2 regions of the Streptomyces sp. NPDC008125 genome follow, and region 1 is predicted to be linked to the other one. Evidence: riboswitches for the same ligand, from Rfam matches in the RefSeq annotation. Region 1 holds a riboswitch; the other holds the start of a gene.

Region 1 (4,761 bases):
CGCGCCGCCCGGGCGCGCGAGGTCGCCACCCGGATGTACGAACGGCTGACCACGGAGGGGCTGAGCGCGGCCCGCCCGGACGCCGCAGTGGTGTCCGTGCGGGCGCCCTCCCCCGAGTCGGCGGTCCGCTGGGCGGCGGACTGCCGGGAAGCCGGCATCGCGGTGGGGTGCTTCCGCCCGCCGTCGGTCCCTGACGGTGTCTCGCGTCTGCGGCTCACCGCCCGGGCCGACCTGACGGACGACCGGGTCGACACCGCCCTGGACGCGATCATCCGTACGGCTCCGAGGGGCACCGCCTGACCGGGGAGCGGAAGCCCGCCCGGGTCGCCGCGGCCGGTACGCCCCGGGCCCGTGCGCCCGCCCCGGGTCGCCCTGGTTCCCGTGCGCTCAGCCCCGGGCCCCGCCCGCGCCGGGTCCCCGGAGGCCGCGCACGAACGCGCTCCAGGCAGGTGCGGAGAAGGACAGATGGGCCCGGTCCACGTCCTTGGAGTCGCGTACGGAGAGCAGGACCGGCCGCCCATGCACCGCCGTCTCCACGCAGTTGTTCATACCGGTACTGCGGCTGCTGCGGCGCCACGGGGAGGCGGGCTGTGCCGGGCGGTCGGGCATGGTGCTCCTTCGGATCGGTGGACGCTGCCGGGACCCGTCCGGCGGTCCGGCCGGGCCCCGGGTGCTCATCGGGGCCGCCTCTCGCGGCCGATCGCCGTGATGAGGTCCCTCGATCGTTCGGGCGAGAGGGCGCGTCTGCGCATGGTGCGGAAAGCGGAACCGTACGCCTCCAGATCTTCTTTCCGCTCCAGATAGTGACTGCGCGTCAAGTGGTCGAGAACGACCACATCCAGAGCCGAAGTCGTCGGAAAGGAGAAGATGACGAACGGGCCGGTCAGGCCGACGTACCCCCCGACACTGAACGGGATCAACTGGATGTCCACATGCGGGAGTTCCGACATGTGTGCGAGATGGTCGAGCTGCTCGCGCATCACGCGCCGCCCGCCCACCTCCCGCCGCAGCACCGCCTCGTCGAGAACGGCGGTGAGCCGCAGCGGGGCGTCGCACCGCAGCACCGACTGGCGGGCGAGCCGCACCTCGACCAGGGCGTCCAGATGGGCCTCCGGTATGCCGTCCAGCGCGGACTCGGTGACCGACCGCGCGTAGTCGGCGGTCTGGAGCAGTCCGGGGACCACCGAGGTCTCCAGCGTCCTCGCGGTCTCGGCCTGCGCTTCCAGGGCGATGAAGTCGCGGTACTGCGGCGGAATGATGCCCCGGTAGGCGTGCCACCAGCCCGTGTCGCGGCCGTCCGCCGACCCGGCCAGTGCCGAGAGCAGGGTGCGCAGTTCGGGATCGACGACGGCGTACGCGTCGAGCAGGCGGCCGACATCGGCCGGGGACACGCCGCTCGCGCCCGTCTCGATCCTGCTCACCTTCGACTGGTGCCAGCCGAGCAGCGATGCCGCCTGTTGGCTCGTGAGTCCCGAAGAGTGGCGCAGACTCCGCAGCTCTTCCCCGAGTTTGCGACGGCGCACGACGGGGCCGTTGCCCATTCCGGTCTCCTTCCCGCCTGGCGGCACGGTCGACCGCTCCGTCGGCCGACCTGGAAGCAAGTGTGCCGAACGTTCGAGCTCCGGTGAGCCGGAGTTCACCGCATTGAGCGATAGATATATGCATATCTCGGCAGATCGTGTCTGCGGGGGGCCCGGCGGTGGCACTCTGGCGCCAGGCACAATCCGGGCCGATAGGGGTCGGCCGGGCGGAAAGGGACGGCGTCGCCATGGCAGATCATCAGGAAGCACATGTCACCCTGCCGAGCGATCCGGTGTCGGTGTCCGCGGCCCGCAGACACGTGGCACGCGTACTCGCCGAGTGGGGCATGCACGACGACACGGATGACGCGGGGAGGATTTTGCTGATCGTCTCGGAGCTCGCGACCAACGCGGTCCTGCACACGCTGGGCCAGTCACCCACGTTCACGGTGCGGCTGGTGCTCGACCGTGACGAGGAACTGCGGCTCGAGGTGTCGGACAGCCACCCCCGGTGGCCCAGACGGCTGCCCCCGGCCGCGCAGCGGGACAACGGGCGGGGCCTGGCGATCATCCGGATCCTCGCCGGGGAGTGCGGCGGACGGTTCGGCGTCACCCCGAACGAGGACGGCGGCAAGACCGTGTGGATCGTGCTGCCCTGGTCCGTACCGGTGCGGAGTTGACGTCGCGCCCGGCCCGGACGGGGCGACCGTGCGACCCGGCGGGGTCGTCGCGTGTCGCCGCGTCCGGGCCGGGCGCCGTGCGTCGGCGGCACGGGCGCCCGGCGTGCGTCAGCGCACCCGTCCGTACCAGACCCGCTTCGTCCAGATCCGCTCCAGCCGCACCACGGCACCGGTCTTCGGGGAGTGCCAGATCTTGCCGTTTCCGGCGTAGATGCCCACGTGGTAGACGCTGCGACCGCTGTGGAAGAAGACCAGGTCGCCCCTCCTGCGCTGTGAGGAAGTGATGTGGCGCGTCTTGTTGTACTGCTGCTGCGCCGTGCGGGGCAGCTTCTTGCCGACCCGCTTGAACGAGTAGAGCGTCAGCCCGGAGCAGTCGAACCGCCGGGGACCCGCGGCGCCCCACTGGTAGGGGGCGCCCTTCTTGGACGCGGCGACCCGGAGCGCCTTCGTCGACTGGGCGGCGGCCTCGGCGTCGGAGACCAGGCCGGGGGCCAGCATGGTCGAGCTGAGGGCCAGAGTGAGGACCGAGGCCGTACCGGCCCGGGTGAGCAGAGACGGGACATGAACCTGCGCAGTCATGCGCAACCCTTCGTCAGCCGCCTGTGAAAGATGACCTGTCGGGTTCGGGCTGGCGAAGTCGCCCGGCCGCGCGTCGCGGCTTCACCCCGAGGGACGGCCGGTTGCCCGGTCGACCCGTTGTGCTCGGGTCCTCCACTCCTGCCGATCCACTCCTGTCGACCCGTCATCCGCTCGGCGGCAGGACTCGGCGTCCGCGCGGACCGCCCCGTCGGGGTGGCGGGGGCTTGTCGTCACACGGATCTTGACCCAGGCCGTGCGTAATTTTCGAGGTGGCAGAGGAAGTCAGTACGGTCGGCCGACGTTGCGCCGGGAGAGTGGGGGAGCGTCCCGCGCGGCCGGGGGCGCGCACCCGGATGCCTCCACCAAGGTTGCTCAGTGCGGCACTTGGGGCATGGGGAGAACGCCGGGAAGCGCAAATCGAGAGAAGGGCGCGACGGACCGAACCCCTGCGCCGAACGAGCGGAAAATCGGATATTCCTCACGGGCGTGTCGCTGGAATCGGGAAACGGCTCCGCTCCTCCGCTCCGGATCCCGACCGGATCGCCGTCACCGGGACCTCAGGAGTCCCTCCGGCGAATCGGGTGGCCGTCCGGGCCCTTGGTGAGCCAGGACCCGTCCCCGAGAGGCTGCATGTCGTAGGAATTCTCGCCGTGCGCCTCGAATGCGCCTCGGACCTCGCCGGACCGCGCGTCGACGCGGGTGTGGCGGAACCACTCCTCCTCGCTCTCCGTCTCGCCGACGACGGTCACGACGATGGTCTCCGGGTCCAGGTAGCCGCCGCCCCATTCCACGTAGTCCTCTTCCGGATCGTGCCCGAGGGCGTCGACGGACAGAGTGAACGCGACCTCGCCGTCCGGGTACGTGTGGACGGCCATGTCGCCCTGAGCATGATCGACCGTCATGAAGTGCCGCCCGTCCGGCGACAGATCGATGAGGACCCTGTCGTCCCAGGGGTAGCGGAAGAGGTCCATCCGCCCACCCGACAGCGATGCCCGGTAGATGACCGATCCGTCCTGCCCCTCGCCCACGTCGAGGAGGATCTCGCCGCCCGCCCGGTGCACGAGCTGGACGCCACCGTGCCCGACCGTGTCCAGATCCGCCTGCGCGAGGACCGCTCCGGTTACGGCGTCCAGGGCGACCCACTGGTCCGGGCGGCCTCGTTCGGCCATGGCGTCGGGCCGGTAGATCCAGACCGTGAGCCCGTCGGACGAGAGGGCGCAGCCGGGCCTGTGTCCGAACCGCTCGTCCGACTTCGGTTCGAACTCCGACCGCCAGACCTCGGCCCCGTCAGCCGTCACGCAGACGGCCGCGTGCAGGGTCGTGTAGAAGACCTGGTGGAGGCCGGCGGGAGCGGTGTGCTCGACGACGTCGTCCCCGGCCGACGGCCGGAAGATCTTGGCGGGCGACAGAGCACCCCAGGTGTCGGCAGCCGGCTGGTAGGCGCATATGTTCCCGCCGACGAGCCGGGTGAGGGGCTGGAGGGGAGCGGTGGAGCGATTCATGTTCAGGAGGGTACGGAACATGATCGGCCGGCATCGCCGCGGCCAGGACCAGGACCAGGACCAGGACCAGCGCCAGGGCCAGGACCAGGGCCAGGACCAGGGCGGGGCGGCCGGTCGCCTTCTGCCGCTCCGCCGCAGGCCGGACCGGTCAACTCCCGTTCTCGGGCGGTACGGCGATCCGCCCGGCCCGTCGCTCACCGTCCAGCGCACGCAGCGCCCGGGCCAGCGTGGACGCGTGGATCCGGTCCTCGCCGCGATCGTGCATCAGCGCCAGGGCGTCCCGCAGAGCCGTCGCGTGCGAGGCCAGCGCCTGGGCCGCCCGCAGTGCCGCGTAGGTGTCGCTGCCCCGGGTGGGGTTGATCCGGCCCACCTGGTCGAGGACGGCGAGATAGCGGTCGATGAACTCCGCCTCCGCGTGGGTCAGGGCGGGAAGCGGTGGCAGCTCCGGGGGCAGCATGGGATTCACCTCGTGGGGGCACG
Region 2 (4,761 bases), on a different contig from region 1:
CGCCCGCAAGGGGCTCTTCGCCCAGATGGTTGTCGTACCGTTGTTGCAGAAGCACCGGATCCTCACCCAGGTCTCCGGCGACCACCTCGAAGTGATCAAGTTGATCCCCCCGCTGACCATCGGCGAGGCCGAGGTCGACCGGTTCGTGACGGCCTTCGAGTCGGTGATGGACGACGCGCACAGCGGGGGCGGCCTGATGTGGGACTTCGGCCGCACCCTGGTGAAGCAGGCGGTCGCCAACCGCTGACCACTCCTGGAACGCTTTGCCTCTGAGGCAAGAAATTTGCCTCAGAGGAAAGTCGGTGGCGCAATGGAGGCATGAATCCTCCCGACGGAGGGGTGGCCGACGACCTCCCCGGTGTCGCCCCCCGCCTGCGCGAGCTGCGCCGGAGCCGTGGCCTCACCCTGGAGGCCGCCGCGCAGCGCGCGGGTCTCTCCCCGGCCCATCTCTCCCGGCTAGAAACGGGAAACCGGCAGCCCTCGCTGCCCGTGCTTCTCGGCCTCGCCAGGATCTACGGTACGACCGTCTCGGAACTTCTCGGCGAGATCCCCCCGGAACGCGACGCGATCGTGCGCGGCGGCCGGTTCGACGGGCCCGAGGCCGACGGCTGGATGTACCGCCGGGCCGGCGGACCCGGCCGCGCCATGCAGGCCCTGCGGGTGCGCGTCCCGTACGGCGCCCAGGGCGACCTGGTGCGGGTCCACCCCGGGGAGGAGTGGCTGTACGTCCTCGAAGGGCGGCTGCGGGTCAGCCTCGGCGAATCCGCGCACGAGCTCGGGCCCGGCGACAGTGCCCACTTCGACTCGCTCACCCCGCACCGGATCGCCGCCGCCGGACCGGAGGGCGCCGAGCTGATCTTCGTACACACCCTGTTGCAGAGCCCCGCAGCCGAGCTGTGCCTCGGCGACGGGACCCGTCGGCGCTGACCGCGCCCGGCACCCCGGTGCCGCGCCCATTCCTCGTCCGCCCGGTCCCGGGCGCACGGCAGAGAGGACCGTCATGTCCGATTCGGAGCACTACGACCCGCTGACCCCCCGGCAGACCGGCTCCCCCCGGGACACCCAGGAGCGGAAGATGCCGCGCGGGATGGTCATCCGGCTCGTCGCCTACCTGGTCGCCGGGCACGTCGTCGCCGCCTTCCTCTACATCCTGTTCGCCGTCGCCGGGGGCAACCAGTAGCGGAGCCCGGACCGCCGAGTCGTCCGCCCCGGTCCGGGGCGGACGGACCCTACGCCTCGTCCAGCAACCGCTCGCGCAGCCGCTCCCGGGTCTCCCCGGAGAGACCCAGCCCGTCCGCGAAGTAGCGCTCCGTCGTGCCCCAGTTCTCCTCGATGGCGGCGAAGGCGGCGTCCAGATAGTCGATGTGCGCCCCGAAGAGCGGGTTGAGCAGGCTCATCACCTCGGTGGAGACCACGGGGTCCGCGCTGTCGCCGCGCCGCAGGCGGTACCGGCGGTGCGCGTCGTTGGACTTGAGGTAGTCCGCCGCGATCGCCTCGCGTTCCACCCCCACCGCGAGCAGGGTCATCGCCATCGTCAGACCCGCCCGGTCCTTGCCCGCCGCGCAGTGCATCAGCGCCGGCACGCTGTCCCTTGCCAGCGCGTGCAGCACCCGGCCGAGTTCCTCCGTGCGGTCGGTGATGATCGAGCGGTACGAGACGAGCATCCGCTCCGTGCCCTTCCCGTCCGCGAGCAGCGAGCGCAGCTGCGCGATGTCCCCCTCGCGCACCAGACGCCAGAAACCGGCCCCGTCGGCGGGGTCGGAGAGCGGAATGCGGACGTTGCGGACGCCCGGCAGCTCCACGTCGAAGCCGTCCAGCTTCTGGTCGGCCGAATTACGGAAGTCGAAGACCGTGTGCAGGCCGAGCCGGCCGAGGAAGACGGCGTCCTCGGCGGTGGCGGCGGCGAGGTGGCCGCTGCGGAAGAGCCTCCCGTGCCGTACCCGCCGCCCATCGGTGGTGGGCAGCCCGCCCACGTCCCTGAAGTTACGGACCCCGCTCAGCTCGGGTTCGGCCGGCGAGAACTGCGGCACCTGCGTCACAGCGGCTCCTCGGTGTTCCTGCGCGCCGGCGCTGCTCGCCGACGTCGGCTCGTCGCGACCCTACGACATCGCCCCGCGGCGCCGACGCGGCGGCGGCTCCCCGAAGACTGAGGAACCGTCAACAGTGATGTGAGCGACATGTCCGTATTATGTTAATTTCACGCAACATCACCCGTTTATGGGGGAGATGGTGGGTGATCTGGTGAGCGGGATCATATCCGTGACCGTGCGTGGCCGGGGAGCCGGAGAACTCTCCGTACGCCGTGCGGAATGCCAAGATCCGTAATCCACGGAGGGTGACCGGAAAAGACGGCCGAAATCGGCGTGCGGATTCCGTTCCGCTTGCGACGGCTTGTTCCGTCCGACCCGGCTCGATTACGTTCACCATCACTCCGGACGGACCGCCTAATCCTGCCGCCGCCCGGAATTCGCACTCACTCACGCGTGGCAGGAGCGGGGGACCCAGGTAAGCCGCCGACCGGAGTTGATCCGGCCGGCTCGGGGTGAAGTCGCGTTCAGCGCGACCGGGCATCTCCAGCCCGAACCCGACAGCTCACCTCGCAGGCGCCGGAGAGGAATTCCCCCATGCCCATCCCGGGTAAGCACCGTCGTAAGAAGTCCGGCCCGATCGCTCGCGGCATCCTCGCCGTCGGAGCGGGCGGCGCCGTCGTCGCCCTGCCGCTCCTCGGAGCCACGGGTGCCCACGCCGCCGAGCAGTCGGCCCCCGCCGCCCAGTCCGCCCAGCAGTCCGCCGAGACCTACAAGGTCGTCCCCGGCGACTACCTGGCGAAGATCGCCGCCCAGCACAAGATCAAGGGCGGCTGGGAGAAGCTCTACCAGGACAACCGCGAGGTCGTCGGCAAAAACCCCGGCCTCATCCTCCCGGGCATGAAGCTGACGCTCGGCGCCCACGCGTCCGGCTCGGCCTCCACCGCGTCCTCCGCCAAGGCCGAGACCGCGAAGACCGGGACGAAGACCGCGGCCACGACCGAGACGAAGGCCGCCCCGGCGGCCAAGGCCGAGTCCGCCGCTACCACCACCAAGGCCGCCGACAGCAACAGCACCGGCTGGACCACCCCGGTCGCCAACGCGACCGTCACCACCCAGTACCACGCCTCCGGCGCCATGTGGTCCAGCGGTTACCACACCGGCTCCGACTTCAGCGCCGCCACCGGCACCGTCGTCCGCGCCGTCGGCCCCGGCACGGTCGTCTCCGCCGGCTACGACGGCGCCTACGGCAACGAGGTCATCATCAAGCACGCCGACGGCATGTACTCCCAGTACGCCCACCAGTCGCAGCTGATGGTCTCGGCCGGCCAGACCGTCACCGGCGGCCAGCAGATCGGCCTCTCGGGTGCCACCGGCAACGTCACCGGCCCGCACCTCCACTTCGAGATCCGCACCACCCCGAGCTACGGCTCGGACGTGGACCCGATCGCCTACCTGCGGTCGCACGGCGTCTCCATCTGAGACCACTCCCGATGACGGTCGTCACGATCCGTCAGGGCTTCGAGGGGCGGTACGCGCAAGCGTGCCGCCCCTCTGCTTATTCCGGCTTTACCAAAACCTGACCGGGTGGTCTATCTCACCCCACGTCAACCCCTTCATACGGTCGCGTAGCTCACATCGAAAGAGGCAAGATATGTGACCGTGGCAGACGATTCGAGAATCCAGAAGACAGACATCATCGGGTCGTACGCGGCGATCGGCGACAGTTTCACCGAAGGAGTCGGAGACCCCGGACCCGACGGGACCTATGTCGGCTGGGCGGACCGTTTCGCGGCTCTTCTGGCGGACCAGCTTCCCGTCCTCGACGAGGCGACGAGCTCCGATTCCCCGCGCGGGGAATTCCGGTACGCCAATCTCGCGGTACGCGGACGACTCCTCGACCAGATCGTCGAGGAGCAGGTCCCCCGCGCCAAGGAGCTCGCACCGGACCTGGTGAGCTTCTGCGCCGGGGGCAACGACATCATCAGGCCCGGCACCGACCCTGACGACTTGGCGGAGCGCTTCGAACGCGCGGTCGCCGACCTCACCAACGCCGTCGGCACCGTCATGGTCACCACCGGATTCGACACCCGCGGCGTGCCGGTCCTGCGCCACATGCGCGGCAAGATCGCCACCTACAACGTCCACCTGCGGGCCATCGCGGACCGCTACCACTGCCCGGTGCTCGACCTCTGGTCCCTCCGTTCGATCCAGGACCGCCGCGCCTGGGACGGCGACCGGCTCCACCTGTCCTCCGACGGGCACACCCGGGTCGCACTGCGCGCCGCGCAGGTCCTCGGCCTGGAGACCTCGGCCGACCCCGACCAGCCGTGGCCCCCGCAGATCCAGCGGAACACCTTCGAGGTGCGGCGCGACGACATCCACTGGGCACGCGAGTACCTCGTGCCGTGGATCGGCCGCCGGCTGCGCGGCGAGTCCTCCGGCGACGAGGTCGCCGCGAAGCGCCCGGACCTGCTGCCGCTCTGAGCCGCACACATGCCCGCCGCGACGCGCCGGGCGCTACACCAGGGGAAGCCGGAGACGTGACGGGCCCGCTGCGGCGGGCCCGGCCGGCGTCGCCGGAATCCGCTCCAGGACACCCCCGGCGAACACGTCGTACAACGGCAGCGACTCCAGGTGCACGTACCCGATGTGGCAGTCGCAGACCGCCAGCGGGCAAACCCGCGGGCCGAGCGCCCGGCGGTAGCTCCCGTCGTAGAGACTGCCCAGCTCC

What was found. A riboswitch is a leader RNA that binds a small molecule or an ion and turns the genes downstream of it on or off. The one in region 1 is predicted to bind cyclic di-AMP.
Positions count from the first base shown of each region.
Region 2: another riboswitch for cyclic di-AMP. It lies ahead of ACFZAX_RS14170 (peptidoglycan DD-metalloendopeptidase family protein); the one in region 1 lies ahead of ACFZAX_RS26295 (NlpC/P60 family protein).

Region 1 covers NZ_JBIBHR010000017.1:48,163-52,923, reverse strand. The annotation lists gene ACFZAX_RS26315 (aminotransferase class I/II-fold pyridoxal phosphate-dependent enzyme) at 1-300, shown strand, start outside; gene ACFZAX_RS26310 (DUF397 domain-containing protein) at 388-609, opposite strand; gene ACFZAX_RS26305 (Scr1 family TA system antitoxin-like transcriptional regulator) at 675-1,541, opposite strand; gene ACFZAX_RS26300 (ATP-binding protein) at 1,769-2,200, shown strand; gene ACFZAX_RS26295 (NlpC/P60 family protein) at 2,309-2,779, opposite strand; cyclic di-AMP (ydaO/yuaA leader) riboswitch at 2,808-2,886, opposite strand; gene ACFZAX_RS26290 (hypothetical protein) at 3,337-4,281, opposite strand; gene ACFZAX_RS26285 (hypothetical protein) at 4,430-4,738, opposite strand.
Region 2 covers NZ_JBIBHR010000007.1:110,585-115,345, reverse strand. The annotation lists gene ACFZAX_RS14190 (aminotransferase class III-fold pyridoxal phosphate-dependent enzyme) at 1-247, shown strand, start outside; gene ACFZAX_RS14185 (cupin domain-containing protein) at 319-927, shown strand; gene ACFZAX_RS14180 (DUF6126 family protein) at 1,001-1,180, shown strand; gene ACFZAX_RS14175 (tyrosine-protein phosphatase) at 1,230-2,039, opposite strand; cyclic di-AMP (ydaO/yuaA leader) riboswitch at 2,465-2,619, shown strand; gene ACFZAX_RS14170 (peptidoglycan DD-metalloendopeptidase family protein) at 2,625-3,509, shown strand; gene ACFZAX_RS14165 (GDSL-type esterase/lipase family protein) at 3,690-4,514, shown strand; gene ACFZAX_RS14160 (STM4011 family radical SAM protein) at 4,548-4,761, opposite strand, start outside.